Regions from separate parts of the Streptomyces sp. NPDC086777 genome, predicted to be linked through region 1. Evidence: riboswitches for the same ligand, from Rfam matches in the RefSeq annotation. Region 1 holds a riboswitch; each other region holds the start of a gene.

Region 1 (4,958 bases):
CCCTCGGTGTCGACCGGGGCGTCCTGCACATCGGCCTCACCCTCACCGACCGCGGCCCCCGGGTCACCGACGTCGCCCCGCATCTCCCGGGCGACCTGATCCCGCTCCTCGTCCGACGGGCCACCGGCGTCGACCTGGCCCGGGCCGCGGCCGCCCTCGCCACCGGCGAGACGCCCGACACCACACCCACCCGGCAGCGGACGGCCGCGATCCAGTTCGCGTACCCGGCCGTCACCGGCCGCCTCGACCACCTGGACCTCTCCCCCGACGCCGCCGGCGAGCCCGGCGCCGACCGCATGCTCCTCCTCCAGCACACCGGCAACCCCGTCACCGCGGGCCCGCACGCCACCGCCGCCGACCGGCTGGCCCTCTGGGTGGCGGTGGGCGAGACCCCGGACGCCTGCGAGGACGCGCTGCGCCGCATGGCCCGCCACCTCTCGGCGGGCATCGCGCCGCTCGCGGACGCGGCCTGAGCGCGCTTGAGGACGTGCCGCGCCGTGCGGTCCGTCGGCTACGGCGCCGTCGTGGCCGAGCGCGCCGTTCCTCCCCCAGCCTTCGGCCGGGGGTACCCCCAGCGCCCCCTTCGGGGCGCCGCCACGTTCCCAAAAGGCGCTGGATCAGCGGGCGCGTTCCGGCCTACGGTGCGGCCATGAGCGATCACACCGAAGCGCCCGTCGTGCCCGTCGAGGCCTACGAACCCCCTTACTACGTGGCCGTCTTCACCTCGGTGCGGACCGAGGACCAGAGCGGCTACGGCGAGACCAACGCACGCATGGAGGACCTGGTGAAGGACATCCCCGGGTACCTGGGGATGGACCACGCGCAGACCCCCGGCGGGCTGGGCATCACCGTCGGGTACTTCCGCGACGCCGACGCGCTCACGCGGTGGCGGACCGACGCCGAGCACCGGGCGGCGCAGCGGCGCGGGCGGGCCGAGTGGTACGAGAGTTACACCCTGCACGTGGCGAAGGTGGAACGGAGCCACGGTTTCACACGGGGGCAGTCCGCGGCGGCGGAAGGCTAGCGGACCGGAAGGCCAGAAGCCGATCGACCGTACCAACCGGCCCGCCGCGTCGAGCACTTCGACTCCCGCTCGGCTCATCGCCGGATTGACCGCGCGCGGGCGCAGGGCCGCCGCCGGGCCCGTCCCGCCCGTCAGCAGCGCCGCCGGCAGGGTCGGGCCGGAGAGCCGCGCCATGACCGGTTCGGTACGGGACCCGGTCGGCCGCGCCCGGGGTGCCGGACACCCGCGCCCCCCCGTACCCACGCCCGCACCGCGCCCTCGGCGGCCGCGCCCCCAGCCGTCCCGGTCCCGGCGCAGCACCCACGCCTGGTCGATCTCGTACACGTCGGCGGAACGCCCCACCCCGAGCGGTCTCCCCGTCATGGCACGACCCCGACGAGACGGTCCCCGCACAGCCCCCTCTCAGCTTCCCCGGGGCGGCCGGTAAAGTAGCCGGGTCGTCATCACCCGTACGGGGGGAAGCCGGTGCAATTCCGGCGCTGACCCGCAACCGTGAGCCACCTGCCATGGCAAGCCGGACCGCCGCGCCCGGGACGTTGATCGGCTCACGTGCGCCGACGCCCGTCGTCGCACGGCACCGTCGAGGTTTACGGAGCCGAGCCGCCGGGGTCTCCCGCGCTGCCCGGCTCCCCGCAGGGAGAGGCACCCGCCGACCATGACCGTCCTCCGCCGCACCGCCGGGGTACTGGCCGCCACCGCCGTCATCGGGGCCGCCGTGCCCGCGACGACCGCGCTGGCCGCCGGTACCACCTCCCCGTCGCCGTCCGCGTCGACGGTGCTCCCGTCGGGGCTCTACGGCGGTTCGGACCCCAAGTTCGACGGCGTCTGGCGCCAGTCCCTCGCCCTGCTGGCCCAGCGCGCGGTGGGGGTGACCCCGGCCGCGAAGGCGGTGGACTGGCTGGCCGGGCAGCAGTGCGCGAACGGCGCGTTCGCCGCGTTCCGCGCCGAGCCGACGGCGGCCTGTGACGCCAAGGTGCCGGTCGACACGAACAGCACGGCCGCCGCCGTACAGGCGCTGAAGGCCGTCGGCGGGCACGACGCTGCCGCGGACAAGGCGGTGACCTGGCTGAAGTCGGTACAGAACAAGGACGGCGGCTGGGGCTACACCACGGGCTCGCCCAGCGACACCAACTCCACCGGCGTGGTCGTCGGCGCGCTCGCGACGGCCGGCGCGAGCGCGGACAGGTCGCCCTACGACCTCCTCGCCAAGTGGTCCGTCCCCTGCGACCAGGACGGCGGCGGGGCCCTCGCCTACCAGCCGGACAAGAAGACCGGGAAGCTGACCGCCAACGCGGACGCGACCGCGGCGGGGGTGCTCGAGGCCCTCGGCAAGGGGTTCGTGACGACGGCCGGGAAGGCCCCGGCGGAGGGGTATGTCTGCGCCAACTCCGACAAGGCCCTCACCCCCGCCGAGCTGGCCCGCAACGGCGCCGCCTACCTGGGGGACGCCACCGCCACCAAGGGCTACCTGGTCTCCGCCCTGCCCGGCGCCGAGCCCCAGCCGGACTACGGCAACACCGCCGACGCGGTGGTCGCCATGGCCGCGCAGGGCTGGACGAAGCCCGCGCAGAAGCCGTACGCCTGGCTGGAGGCGCACGCCGTGCCGTGGGCGAGGCAGAGCGGACCCGCGGCCTACGCCGAGCTGATCTTCGCGGCGCACGCGATGGGCAAGGACCCCCGTGACTTCGGCGGCACGAACCTGGTGACGGCGCTGAACGCGACCGGACCGGCCCCGGAGGCGGCCGCCACGAAGCAGGCCGAGGAGAAGGCCGGGGAGAAGAAGTCGGGCAGCAGCGTGTGGTGGATCGTCGGCACCGGGCTCGTCGCCGGTATCGGCATCGGCTTCCTGTTCAGCGGCCGCCGGAAGCAGCGGCAGCTGTGACCGCGGTCCGCCGTGCGGGGCTGCTGCTCCTGGCCGCGCTGACGTTGTGCGCGACGGCCGTGGGGCCGGCGGCGGCCACCGGATACCGCTACTGGTCCTTCTGGGAGCGGGACGGTGCGCGCTGGACGTACGCCACGCAGGGCCCGTCGACCGCGCGGCCCGGCGACGGTTCGGTCGAGGGCTTCCGCTTCGCGGTGAGCGAGGACTCGGCGGACGCGTCGCAGCCGCGCGGCACGGCCGAGTTCGGCACGATCTGTGCGGACACGCCCGCCGTCGGGGGCCGGAAGCGGGTGGGGCTGGTCGTCGACTTCGGTACGACGGCGGACGCGCCCCCCGGCGAGAAGCCGCCCACGCGGCGGACGGCCTGCGCGGTGGTGCCCGAGGACGCGACGGCGGCGGACGCCCTGGCGACGGTGGCGAAGCCGCTGCGGTACGACACGAACGCGTTGTTGTGCGCGATCGGGGGGTATCCGGCGCGAGGGTGCGGCGAGAAGGTGACCGCGGGGGCGGCCGGGGGCACGTCGGACGGCGGGCCGTCACTCGGGCTGCTGGCGGGTGCGGGGGTCGTCGTGGTCCTCGCCGCGGGAGCCTTCTGGCAGGCACGACGGCGCAGAAATGACTGACACCGCGGGCCGGTGGGGGCTCGACGCGCAGTTCCCCGCGCCCCTGACGGGGCACGACCCCGCCGCGGGCAGTCGGGGCGCCGCGGGACGGTGGGGGGTGCTCGCGCAGTTCTCTGCGGGCCTGGAGGGGCGGTGCAGTTCTTTGTTCAGGCTGCGGGCAGTCGTGCCGCTGGGGCGGCACGGGTGGGCGCAGGCGGTACCCCGCAAGCGCGGGCGAGCGGCCCGGTCCCCACGTGCCCGCGCCCTGCACCCCGGCGCCTGGTGGCTCTGGTCCCTCTCGCTGGGGGTCGGTGCGTCGCGGACGACCAACCCGCTCCTGCTCGGTCTGCTCATCGCCGTCTCCGCGTACGTCGTGGCCACCTGCCGCAGCCGGACCGCCCCCTGGTCCCGCTCCTACGCCGCGTTCGCCAGGCTCGGCCTCGCCGTGCTGCTCGTACGGCTCGCGTTCACCGTGGTCCTCGGCTCGCCCGTGCCCGGCGCGCACACCCTCGTCGCCCTCCCCGACATACCGCTCCCGCACTGGGCCCAGGGCATCCGCCTCGGCGGGAAGGTCACGGCCGAGGCGCTCGTCTTCGCGCTCTACGACGGGCTCCGGATCGCCACCCTCCTCGTCTGCGTCGGTGCCGCGAACGCGCTCGCCAACCCGGCCCGGCTGCTCAAGTCCCTGCCCGGCGCCCTGTACGAGCTGGGCGTGGCCGTCGTCGTCGCGCTCACCTTCGCACCGCACCTGGTGGCCGACGTGCAGCGGCTGCGGGCCGCCCGGCGGCTGCGCGGCCGGCCCGACTCCGGCCTCCGCGGCCTGCTCCAGGTCGCCCTCCCGGTCCTGGAGGGCGCGCTGGAGCGGTCGGTCGCCCTGGCCGCCGCGATGGACGCGCGCGGGTACGGCCGCAGCGCCGACGTCCCGGACCGGGTCCGCCGTACGACGGCCGGGCTCACCCTCGGTGGCCTGCTCGGCGTCTGCGCGGGGCTGTACGGGCTGCTCACCACCGAGGGCGGCGGCTACGGAGCGGCCGTCCTGCCGGCCGGGGTGGCCGCCGCGCTCGCGGGGCTGCGGCTCGGCGGCCGGCGTTCGCCGCGCACCCGGTACCGGCCGGACCCGTGGGACGCGCGGGCCTGGCTGGTGTCCGGGTCGGGCGCCGCCGTCGCCGCCCTGCTCACCCTGGCGTCCGTCCGCGACCCGGCCGCCCTGCAACCCGGGGTCGTACCCCTGGTGTCCCCCACTCTTCCGCTGTGGCCCGCGGCCGCCGTGCTGCTCGGTCTGCTGCCCGCCCTCGCCGTGCCGAAGGAGCCGTCGTGATCCGCTTCGAGGACGTCTCCGTGACGTACGAGGGCGCGGCCCGACCCGCCGTGCAGGGCGTCGACTTCGAGGTGCCGGAGGGTGAACTCGTCCTGCTGGTGGGCCCGTCCGGGACCGGGAAGTCGACGGTTC
Region 2 (4,958 bases), on a different contig from region 1:
CAGTTGGGGCCGGACAACACCATCCCGAGCTCCCGGGGGTTCGTACCGTTCGTGATCGCCTCATGTTAGGCAGCCCTTGGTACTCGAACGGCCGTCCAGGGAAAGCCATGACCAAGAGTTCCCTGCCGGTTCACCCGACCTCCGGCGGAGCCGCTCGGTCGGAACCGGGCTGGACCAGCCGGAAGAAGGCGCGGGCCCCGGCCGGCCGCACGGACTGCCGCAGCCGTGCCGGGAGCGGAACCGCGGCGGGCGCCGGGGCGGGGCGCCCGCCAGGCGCGGGAAGAGGGCCTCGGCGTTGCCGCGGTCCACGGCCGCGCGCGTGCCGGGGTCGACACCGCTGTCCAGTCCGTTGGCGAAGTGCTGGCCGGCCGCGGCGGGTGCGAACGGCCGGTCGCTGCCGGACAGGACGTGGCCGGGCCGGGCGAAGGCGAGGATCCGCTTCCTGCGGGTCGACGAACGCCACCACACCATCGCCGTGGCCGGTGTCCGCGGTCTGCCGGTCGACCCCGTCCGCACCCGCGTCCAGCACCTCACCATCCAGTGCGAGTGCCTCGACGACCTGGCCCGCGGCTACCAGCGGGTCCACGAACTCGGCTTGGACATGGCCCTGTCCGTCGGGCAGCACACCGACGACAAGGAACTCTCCTACCACGCCCGTACCCCGTCCGGCTTCGAGCGGGAGGCCGGCTGGAAGCCGATCGTCATCGTCGAGTCCACCGGGGAACCCGGCACCCACCAGGGCATCAGCGTCTGGGGCCACACCCCGGTCGGCCGGACCGTCCTCGACAGGCTCGACCAGTTCCGCTGCGGCGCCCGCTCCCTGCTCCACCCGGAGAAGACCGTCCCCGCGCCGAGCGGAGCCGGCATCCCCGACGACTGACGCCGACCGCCGGCGAGGCGGCCCGGCCGAGGTCCCCGGACGTCCTTCGACGGGGCGGCGTGCTCCGGACCCGGCGGACACGAGAAGATCGTCGGTGACCCACGCGTCCACCCGATCCCGGAAGGAACCGACGAGACCATGCGCCTCATCGCGGCCGGCGGCCCGGCGGAGGTGTCCGGATGACCGGCGCCGACGAACACGTCCTGCGACACGTCGACGGACGGGCCGGGCATCTCACGCTCAACCGGCCGAAGGCCATCAACGCCCTGACGCACGCCATGGTGCGACGCATCGACGAGGCGCTCACGGAGTGGGAGCACGACCCCGCCGTCCAGACCGTCGTCATCACCGGCGCGGGGGAGCGCGGCCTGTGCGCGGGCGGGGACATCCGTGCCGTCCACGACGACGCCCGGGACGGCGACGGCTCGGCCGCGGCCGCGTTCTGGCGGGACGAGTACCGGCTCAACGCGCGCATCGCCCGGTACCCCAAGCCGTACGTCGCGGTCATGGACGGCATCGTGATGGGCGGCGGGGTCGGCGTCTCGGCGCACGGCAGCGTCCGGATCGCCACCGAGCGGTCGCTGATCGCCATGCCGGAGACCGGGATCGGCTTCGTGCCCGACGTCGGCGGCACGTACCTGCTCGGCCGCGCGCCCGGCGAACTCGGCACCCATCTCGCCCTGACCGGCGCCCGGATCGGCGCCGCCGACGCGATGCTGTGCGGACTCGCCGACCACTGCGTGCCGCCGGACTCGATCCCCGCGTTCGTCGCCGACCTGGCCGGCCTCCCGGTACCCGAGGCGCTCGCCCGGCGGGAACGGCAGGCACCCCCTGGGGAGTTGGCCGGGCACCGGACGTGGATCGACGCCTGCTACGCGGCCGGCACCGTCGAGGAGATCGTCCAGCGGCTGCTCGCGCACGGCGACCCGGCGGCGAAGGAGGCGGCGGACACCCTGCTCACCAGGTCCCCCACCGCCCTGAAGGTCACCCTCGCGGCGCTGCGCAGGGCCCGCCGACTCGGCTCGCTGGAGCAGGTCCTGGACCAGGAGTACCGCGTCTCCTGCGCGACCCTCACCACCCATGACCTGGTGGAGGGCATCCGGGCCCAGGTCGTCGACAAGGACCGCACCCCGCACTGGTCCCCGGCCACCCTCGCCGGGGTCGCCGACGCGGACGTCGACCGCTTCTTCGCCCCGCTCGGCGAGCGCGAACTGGGCCTCGCCCCAGCCGCCTGACCGGCTCGACCGGCCGCCCATCAGGCGCGAGACGAAGATCACGCCTGGTGGTGCGGTCTTGGCCGTGCTCCTGACACGCGGTACGGTCTGTCCGATATCGACGACGGCGAGACGGAACCCGGTGGGAATCCGGAACGGTCGCGCCACTGTATGCGAGAGCCCCACAGCTGCTCGTGAGTCAGACCCGTGGCCGTCGTCCTGTGCACCACCGAGTTGGGACGCGAACTCCCAGAGGAGGTCCTGCCATGGCGCAGACCGTCGCTCCGCCGACAGCCAACACCCCCGCCGTGCCCGCCAAGCTGCCGCTGTCCGCGATAGCCCCCTGGGCGGTCTTCTTCGGCATCCTGATGCTGGTCCTGCTCTACTTCGTCGGCGCCGAACAGGGCGCCACCTCCGTGTTCAGCGGCACGGACGTCCACGAGTGGGTGCACGACGCCCGCCACCTGCTCGGCTTCCCCTGCCACTGACGCGAGGGGCGCCGAACCACCCATGAACTCCGCAACGGTCCGCAACCTCCTGGTGCGGGGCATGCTCGCCGGCCTGGCCGCCGGCCTGCTCGCCCTCGTCGCCGCCTACCTGCTGGGTGAGCCGAACGTCGACAAGGCGATCAGCTTCGAGGACGCCCACTCGCACGAGCACGAGATGGAGGTCGTGTCCCGCTCCCTGCAGTCCACCGCCGGCCTCGCCACCGGTGTCCTCGTCTACGGGGTCGCCTTCGGCGGCATCGCCGCCCTGGCCTACTGTTTCGCCCTCGGCCGCGTCGGCGGTCTCTCGGCGCGGGCGACGGCGCTGCTGCTGTCCGGCTGCGCCCTGGTCGCCGTGTACGTGGTGCCGTTCCTGAAGTACCCGGCCAACCCGCCGTCGGTGGGCGACCCGGACACCATCGGCAAGCGGACCACGCTGTACTTCCTGATGATGCTGCTCAGCGTGCTCCTCGCGGTCGCCGCCACCATCCTCGGCAAGCGGCTCCGGCCGCGGCTGGGCACCTGGTGGGCGACGGTCCTCGCGGTGGCCGCGTTCGCCGTCGTCATCGGGCTGGCGTACCAGTTCCTGCCGGTCGTCAACGAGGTGCCGGCGGACTTCCCGGCCGCCCTGCTGTGGCGGTTCCGGCTCTCGGCGCTCGCCATCCAGGTGGTGCTGTGGGGCGGATTCGGTCTGCTCTTCGGCGAGTTGGCCGAACGCGTCCTCAACCCCAAGCCCGCGAAGGCCCCGGCCGCCGCGCGCACGGTGCCCGCTGCGCACTGACCGGCACCGCGTCACACCGCACGACACGAGAGGGCCCACCGGAACCGTCCGGGGGCCCTCTGCGGTACGTCCGCCGTGAACCGGCCCTGCACCCGCCGGGTCTTCGGCGCGCGGCCGGTGCCGTACTCGCGTTCGTGACCGCTGACAAGGAAAGATGGGCGCGAGCGATCGATCAACGACTGCGGAGGAAGTGGACTCATGCCGCATGAGCGAGCGGGCCGGCCGGCGGCTCCGGAGGACCTCGTCGACGTGGCCCGGCTGGTCACGGCCTACTACGCACTGCACCCCGACCCGTCCGACCCGGGCCAGCGGGTGGCGTTCGGCACCTCGGGACACCGCGGATCGTCGCTGACGACCGCGTTCAACGAGGACCACATCGCCGCCACCAGCCAGGCCATCTGCGAGTACCGGAGCGGCCAGGGCACCGACGGCCCCCTCTTCCTGGGCGCCGACACCCACGCCCTGTCCGAGCCGGCCAAGGTCACCGCCCTGGAGGTCTTCGCCGCCAACGGCGTCACCGTCCTCGTCGACAGCGCCGACGGCTACACCCCCACCCCCGCCGTCTCGCACGCCGTCCTCACCCACAACCGCGGCCGCACCACCGGCCTCGCGGACGGCGTCGTCGTCACCCCCTCGCACAACCCGCCCGCGGACGGCGGCTTCAAGTACAACCCGCCCAGCGGCGGCCCCGCCGCCTCCGACGCCACCTCCTGGATCCAGGACCGCGCCAACCAGATCATCGCGGGCGGCATGAAGGACGTGCGGCGCATCCCCTACGAGCGCGCGCTCGCCGCGCCGACCACCGGCCGCTACGACTTCATGGGCGTCTACGTCGACGACCTGCCCAGCGTCCTCGACCTCGACGCGGTCCGCGCCTCCGGGCTGCGCATCGGCGCCGACCCGCTCGGCGGCGCCTCCGTCGCCTACTGGGGCCGGATCGCCGAGCGGCACAGCCTCGACCTCACCGTGGTCAACCCGTACACCGACCCCACCTGGCGGTTCATGACGCTGGACTGGGACGGCAAGATCCGCATGGACTGCTCGTCGCCGTACGCGATGGCCTCGCTCATCGAGAAGCGCGCCGAGTTCCGCGTCGCCACCGGCAACGACGCCGACGCCGACCGGCACGGCATCGTCACCCGTGACGCCGGCCTGATGAACCCCAACCACTACCTCGCCGTAGCCATCTCCTACCTCTACCGCCACCGCGAGCAGTGGGCGGCGGACGCCGGCGTCGGCAAGACCCTCGTCTCCTCGTCGATGATCGACCGGGTCGCCGCCGACCTGGGCCGTCAACTGGTCGAGGTGCCGGTCGGGTTCAAGTGGTTCGTCGACGGACTCGTCAGCGGGGCCATCGGGTTCGGCGGCGAGGAGTCGGCGGGCGCCTCCTTCCTGCGCCGTGACGGCTCGGTCTGGACCACCGACAAGGACGGCATCCTGCTCGCCCTGCTCGCCTCCGAGATCACGGCCGTGACGGACAGGACCCCGTCCGAGCACTACGCCGAACTCACCGCCCGCTTCGGTGAACCCGCCTACGCCCGCATCGACGCCCCCGCCACCCGCGAGGAGAAGGCCCTCCTCGGCAAGCTCTCCCCGGC
Region 3 (4,958 bases), on a different contig from region 1:
GACCAGCAGTACAACGGCTCCCGCGAGGCCGGGATCAGGCGGGGCGCGTACCATTTCGCCCTGCCGGACAGGTCGTCGGGCGCCCGCCAGGCCGCGTACTTCGTGAGCCACGGCGGCACCTGGACGGCGGACGGCTGGACGCTGCCGCCCGCGCTCGACGTCGAGTACGACCCGTACGACAGGAAGCACAAGTGCTACGGGCTGAGCACGTCCCGGATGATCGAGTGGATCAGGTCCTTCAGTGACGAGCTGAAGCGGGAGACCGGCCGGCGGCCGGTGATCTACACGACCACGAACTGGTGGAACCTCTGCACCGGTGGCAGCGGCGCCTTCGCCGCCGACCACGCCCTGTGGATCGCCCGCCACGGCTCGGCGGACGCCGGGACACTGCCGGCCGGCTGGTCGTCGTGGACCTTCTGGCAGTACGACAACAGCGGCAGCCTGCCGGGTGACCAGAATCTCTTCAACGGGTCGGCGGGCCGCCTGAAGGCGTTCAGCCTGGGCCGGTGACCAACGGGCGACCGGGCCGCCGGACCGGAACCGGGACGGTGGCCCGGCCCCGCTCCCGCCGCGGTCGCCCCGCAGGCGATCTCATACACCACCAAGACCGCCCCAGTTCACCTTCCGTTCATCCAGGTTGCCTACGGTCCAACAACCAATGACCTCGAAAGATTGCCTGGGTAAATGGAAAACTTCTCGCTGATCCTCGCGATTGTGGTAGTAACCGCACTCGCGTTTGATTTCACGAACGGTTTCCACGACACCGCCAACGCGATGGCCACGACCATCTCGACCGGCGCGCTCAAGCCCAAGATCGCGGTGGCCATGTCCGCCGCGCTCAACCTGTTGGGCGCCTTCCTCTCGGTGGAGGTCGCCAACACGATCTCCAAGGGTCTCGTCGACGAGAACGGCATTCGTCCCGAGGTCATCTTCGCGGCCCTCGTCGGCGCCATCCTCTGGAACCTGGTGACCTGGCTGGTGGGCCTGCCCTCCAGTTCCTCGCACGCCCTCATGGGCGGCCTGATCGGCGCCACCGTCGCCTCCGCCGGCTTCGGCGCGGTCCACGGCGACGTGCTCGTCACCAAGGTCCTGCTCCCGGCGGTCGCCGCCCCCGTCGTCGCAGGCCTCGCGGCGGCGCTCTCCACCCGCCTCTCCTACAGGCTCTCGAAGAACGCCGAGGACGAGGCCACCCGCAAGGGCTACCGCGCCGGCCAGATCGCCTCCGCCGGCCTGGTCTCGCTCGCGCACGGCACCAACGACGCCCAGAAGACGATGGGCATCATCACCCTCGCACTGATCGCGGGCGGCTCGATCGCCCCCGGCTCGAACCCTCCCACCTGGGTCATCCTCTCCGCCGGCCTCGCCATCGCGCTCGGCACCTACATCGGCGGCTGGCGGATCATCCGCACCATGGGCACGGGCCTGACCGACCTGCGGCCGCAGCAGGGCTTCGCCGCCCAGACCAGCGCGGCCACCGCCATCCTGGCCTCCTCCCACCTGGGCTTCTCGCTCTCCACCACGCACGTCGTCTCGGGTTCCGTGATGGGCGCGGGCCTCGGCCGCAAGGGCGGCACGGTCCGCTGGTCCACCGCGACCCGCATGATGGTCGCCTGGGTGCTCACCCTCCCGGCCGCCGCGGTGGTCGGCGCGCTCGCCGAGTCCGTGACGGACCTCGGCGACTGGGGCACCGCCGGCGTCGCCGTCTTCCTCGTGGCGGCCAGCGCCGCGATCTGGAAGCTCTCCCGCCGCGAGGTCGTGGACAGCAGCAACGTCGTCGGCACCCAGGAGCCGGCCGGCGTGGTGACCACGGCGATCGCCGCCGTGACCCCGCCGCCCGCGGGCACGGTCGCGGTCGCGGACGGACTGACCGCCACCATCCCCGCTCCTGCCCCCGCCCCGGCCGCTCCCGCGACCGACCCGGCCGCCACCGTCTGACCCCGAGGAAGAACCGACATGAACATCGACTGGGCAGCCATCGGCTCCGTCTTCGGCGTCAGCCTGGTGGCCACCGTGGGGCTGGTGGCCCTCTTCACCCTCGGCGTCAGGGGCCTCTCCGCCCGCGAACGCGCCACCGCCCAGGGCGGGTCGGCGGCCCTGGCCATGACGGCCGCCTGGCTCTGCTTCGCCGCCTGCGCGGCCGCGGTGGCGTACGGCATCCACCTGATCGTGGCGAAGGCCTGAGCCGGGAAGTCCCCGCCTCGCGCCGAGAAGGCTCCTCTCCGTCCGTCCGGATCCGCCCACCGGGATCCGTCCGCCGGGGAGGAGCCTTCCGCATACCCCACAGGCCCCGCCGGACACCCGGTGTGGGCCTTCCCACACACTCCCCTCGCAGGTCAAAGGCAAGTTGACGGGTCTTCCGGGGCCGTGGTGGACTTCCGGAGCCATGTACGGCGGCAAGGGAGGAAGCCGGTGTGAATCCGGCGCGGTCCCGCCACTGTCACCGGGGTAGCAATCCCCGGAAGCCAGGAACTCCCACCGCCGGTCTCGTCGAACCAGGGCGTGGACACCCTGAGTGAGGACATAACGCCATGCGCGGCTGCCGTTCGAGGTTGAGTACCCGGCCCGTCCCCGACCCCGCGGCCGGCTGAGCCGATGGGTGCCGACCGCGTCTTCGCGTACGGCGCCGCCGCCGGCCTTCTCGGTGATCTGCTGCTCGGCGATCCGCGCCGGGGGCATCCGGTCGCCGTGTTCGGACGGGCGGCCGGGGCCGTGGAGCGGGTGCTGTGGCGGGACCACCGCGGGTGGGGCGCGCTGCACACCGCCGTCTGCGCCGGGGGCGCCGTTGCGCTGGGTGCCGCGGCGCAACGGGTCGTACGGCCGTCCGCCGCCGCGTCCGCCGCGCTCACGGCCGCTGCCACCTGGGCCGTGGTCGGGAGCACTTCGCTCTCCCGTGAGGCCCGGGCCATCGGGCGGGCCCTGCGGACCGGTGACGTCGAGGCGGCCCGTGCCAGGCTGCCGCATCTGTGCGGACGGGATCCGCAGGCCCTGGACGCCGACGGGATCGCCCGCGCGGTCGTGGAGTCCGTCGCCGAGAACACGAGCGACGCGGTCGTGGGCGCGCTGGTGTGGGGAGCCGTGGGGGGCGTTCCCGGGCTGCTGGGGTTCCGGGCCGTCAACACCCTGGACGCCATGGTGGGGCACAAGTCACCCCGGTACCGGCGCTACGGGTGGGCCTCGGCACGGCTGGACGACGTGGCCGGGTGGCCGGGGGCACGGCTCACCGCCGTCCTCGCCGCGGTCGCCGGGAACGACCGGCGGGGGGCCGTACGGGCCTGGCGTGCCGACGCGGGCAAGCATCCGAGTCCCAACGCGGGGCCCGTGGAGGCGTCGTTCGCGGGGGCGTTGGGGGTACGGCTCGGGGGGACGCTGTCGTACGCGGGGCGGGTCGAGCACCGGCCGGTGCTGAACGGGGAGGGACGGGCTGTGCAGGTCGCCGACATCGAGCGGGCCGTGCGGTTGTCGCGGCGGGTGGGATGGCTGGCGCTGGGGGTGAGTGCGGCGGGCGCGCTGCTGCGGCGGGCGCCCTCACGGCGCCCGGCGCCGAAGTCACCGGCCGGAGGCCTGTCATGAACAACGGAGGCCTCCTCGTCGCCGGTACCACCTCCGACGCCGGAAAGAGTGTCGTGACCGCCGGGATCTGCCGGTGGCTGGTGCGGCAGGGCGTGAAGGTGGCGCCGTTCAAGGCGCAGAACATGTCCCTCAACTCCTTCGTCACCCGCGAGGGTGCCGAGATCGGGCGGGCGCAGGCCATGCAGGCGCAGGCCTGCCGGGTGGAGCCGACCGCGCTCATGAACCCGGTACTGCTCAAGCCCGGCGGTGAGCAGAGCAGTCAGGTGGTGCTGCTCGGCAGGCCCGTCGGCGAGTTGAGCGCGCGCGGGTACCACGGCGGGCGGCAGCAGAAGCTGCTCGGGACCGTGCTCGACTGTCTCGCCGAGTTGCGGGGCACGTATGACGCGGTGATCTGTGAGGGGGCGGGCAGTCCGGCGGAGATCAACCTGCGCCGGACCGACATCGTGAACATGGGGATAGCCCGCAATGCCGGGCTGCCCGTGCTCGTGGTCGGCGACATCGACCGCGGGGGCGTCTTCGCCTCCTTCTTCGGGACCGTCGCCCTGCTGTCGCCGGAGGACCAGGCCCTCGTCGCCGGGTTCCTCGTCAACAAGTTCCGCGGGGACGTCTCCCTCCTGGAGCCGGGCCTGGACATGCTCCACACGCTCACCGGACGGCACACCTACGGCGTCCTCCCCTTCCGCCACGGGCTCGGCATCGACGAGGAGGACGGGCTGCGGGTCTCCCTGCGGGGAACCGTGCGCGAGTCGAACGTCGCCCCGCCCGTGGGCGACGACGTGCTGCGGGTCGCCGTCTGTGCGATCCCGCTGATGTCCAACTTCACGGACGTGGACGCGCTGGCCGCCGAACCCGGCGTCGTGGTGCGGTTCGTGGACCGGCCGGAGGAGCTGGCCGACGCCGATCTCGTCATCGTCCCCGGCACCCGGGGGACGGTCCGCGCCCTGGAGTGGCTGCACGCACGGGGGCTCGCGGACGCGCTGCGGCGCCGGGCCGCCGAACAGCGGCCCGTGCTCGGCATCTGCGGGGGCTTCCAGATCCTCGGTGAGCACATCGAGGACGACGTCGAGAGCCGCAGGGGGGCCGTCGACGGGCTCGGGGTCCTGCCCGTGCGTGTCCGGTTCGCCCGGGAGAAGACGCTCACCAGGCCCGTCGGAGAGGCCATCGGCGAGCGGGTCGAGGGGTACGAGATTCACCACGGGGTCGGTGAGGTGACCGGCGGGGAGCCCTTCCTGGACGGCTGCCGGGTCGGGCAGACCTGGGGCACGCACTGGCACGGCTCGCTGGAGTCGGACGGTTTCCGGCGGGCCTTCCTGCGCGAGGTGGCGGCCGCCGCGGGCCGCCGGTTCGTGCCGGCCCCCGGCACCTCGTTCGCCGCGCTGCGCGAGGAG

What was found. A riboswitch is a leader RNA that binds a small molecule or an ion and turns the genes downstream of it on or off. The one in region 1 is predicted to bind cobalamin.
Region 2: another riboswitch for cobalamin. It lies ahead of AB0472_RS21725 (CbtB-domain containing protein); the one in region 1 lies ahead of AB0472_RS00635 (prenyltransferase/squalene oxidase repeat-containing protein).
Region 3: another riboswitch for cobalamin. It lies ahead of AB0472_RS36160 (cobalamin biosynthesis protein); the one in region 1 lies ahead of AB0472_RS00635 (prenyltransferase/squalene oxidase repeat-containing protein).

What each region holds. Positions count from the first base shown of each region.
Region 1 is NZ_JBFBJI010000001.1:136,525-141,482, forward strand. It holds gene AB0472_RS00625 (hypothetical protein) at 1-473, shown strand, start outside; gene AB0472_RS00630 (antibiotic biosynthesis monooxygenase) at 650-1,024, shown strand; cobalamin riboswitch at 1,442-1,571, shown strand; gene AB0472_RS00635 (prenyltransferase/squalene oxidase repeat-containing protein) at 1,680-2,906, shown strand; gene AB0472_RS00640 (SCO2322 family protein) at 2,903-3,529, shown strand; gene AB0472_RS00645 (energy-coupling factor transporter transmembrane component T) at 3,522-4,826, shown strand; gene AB0472_RS00650 (ATP-binding cassette domain-containing protein) at 4,823-4,958, shown strand, end outside.
Region 2 is NZ_JBFBJI010000015.1:18,920-23,877, forward strand. It holds gene AB0472_RS21710 (EfeM/EfeO family lipoprotein) at 1-23, opposite strand, end outside; partial or broken gene AB0472_RS21715 (extradiol ring-cleavage dioxygenase) at 425-880, shown strand; gene AB0472_RS21720 (enoyl-CoA hydratase/isomerase family protein) at 1,060-2,115, shown strand; cobalamin riboswitch at 2,183-2,324, shown strand; gene AB0472_RS21725 (CbtB-domain containing protein) at 2,361-2,582, shown strand; gene AB0472_RS21730 (CbtA family protein) at 2,605-3,360, shown strand; gene pgm (phosphoglucomutase (alpha-D-glucose-1,6-bisphosphate-dependent)) at 3,559-4,958, shown strand, end outside.
Region 3 is NZ_JBFBJI010000036.1:65,826-70,783, forward strand. It holds gene AB0472_RS36145 (lysozyme) at 1-510, shown strand, start outside; gene AB0472_RS36150 (inorganic phosphate transporter) at 685-1,935, shown strand; gene AB0472_RS36155 (hypothetical protein) at 1,954-2,181, shown strand; cobalamin riboswitch at 2,352-2,492, shown strand; gene AB0472_RS36160 (cobalamin biosynthesis protein) at 2,593-3,570, shown strand; gene AB0472_RS36165 (cobyric acid synthase) at 3,567-4,958, shown strand, end outside.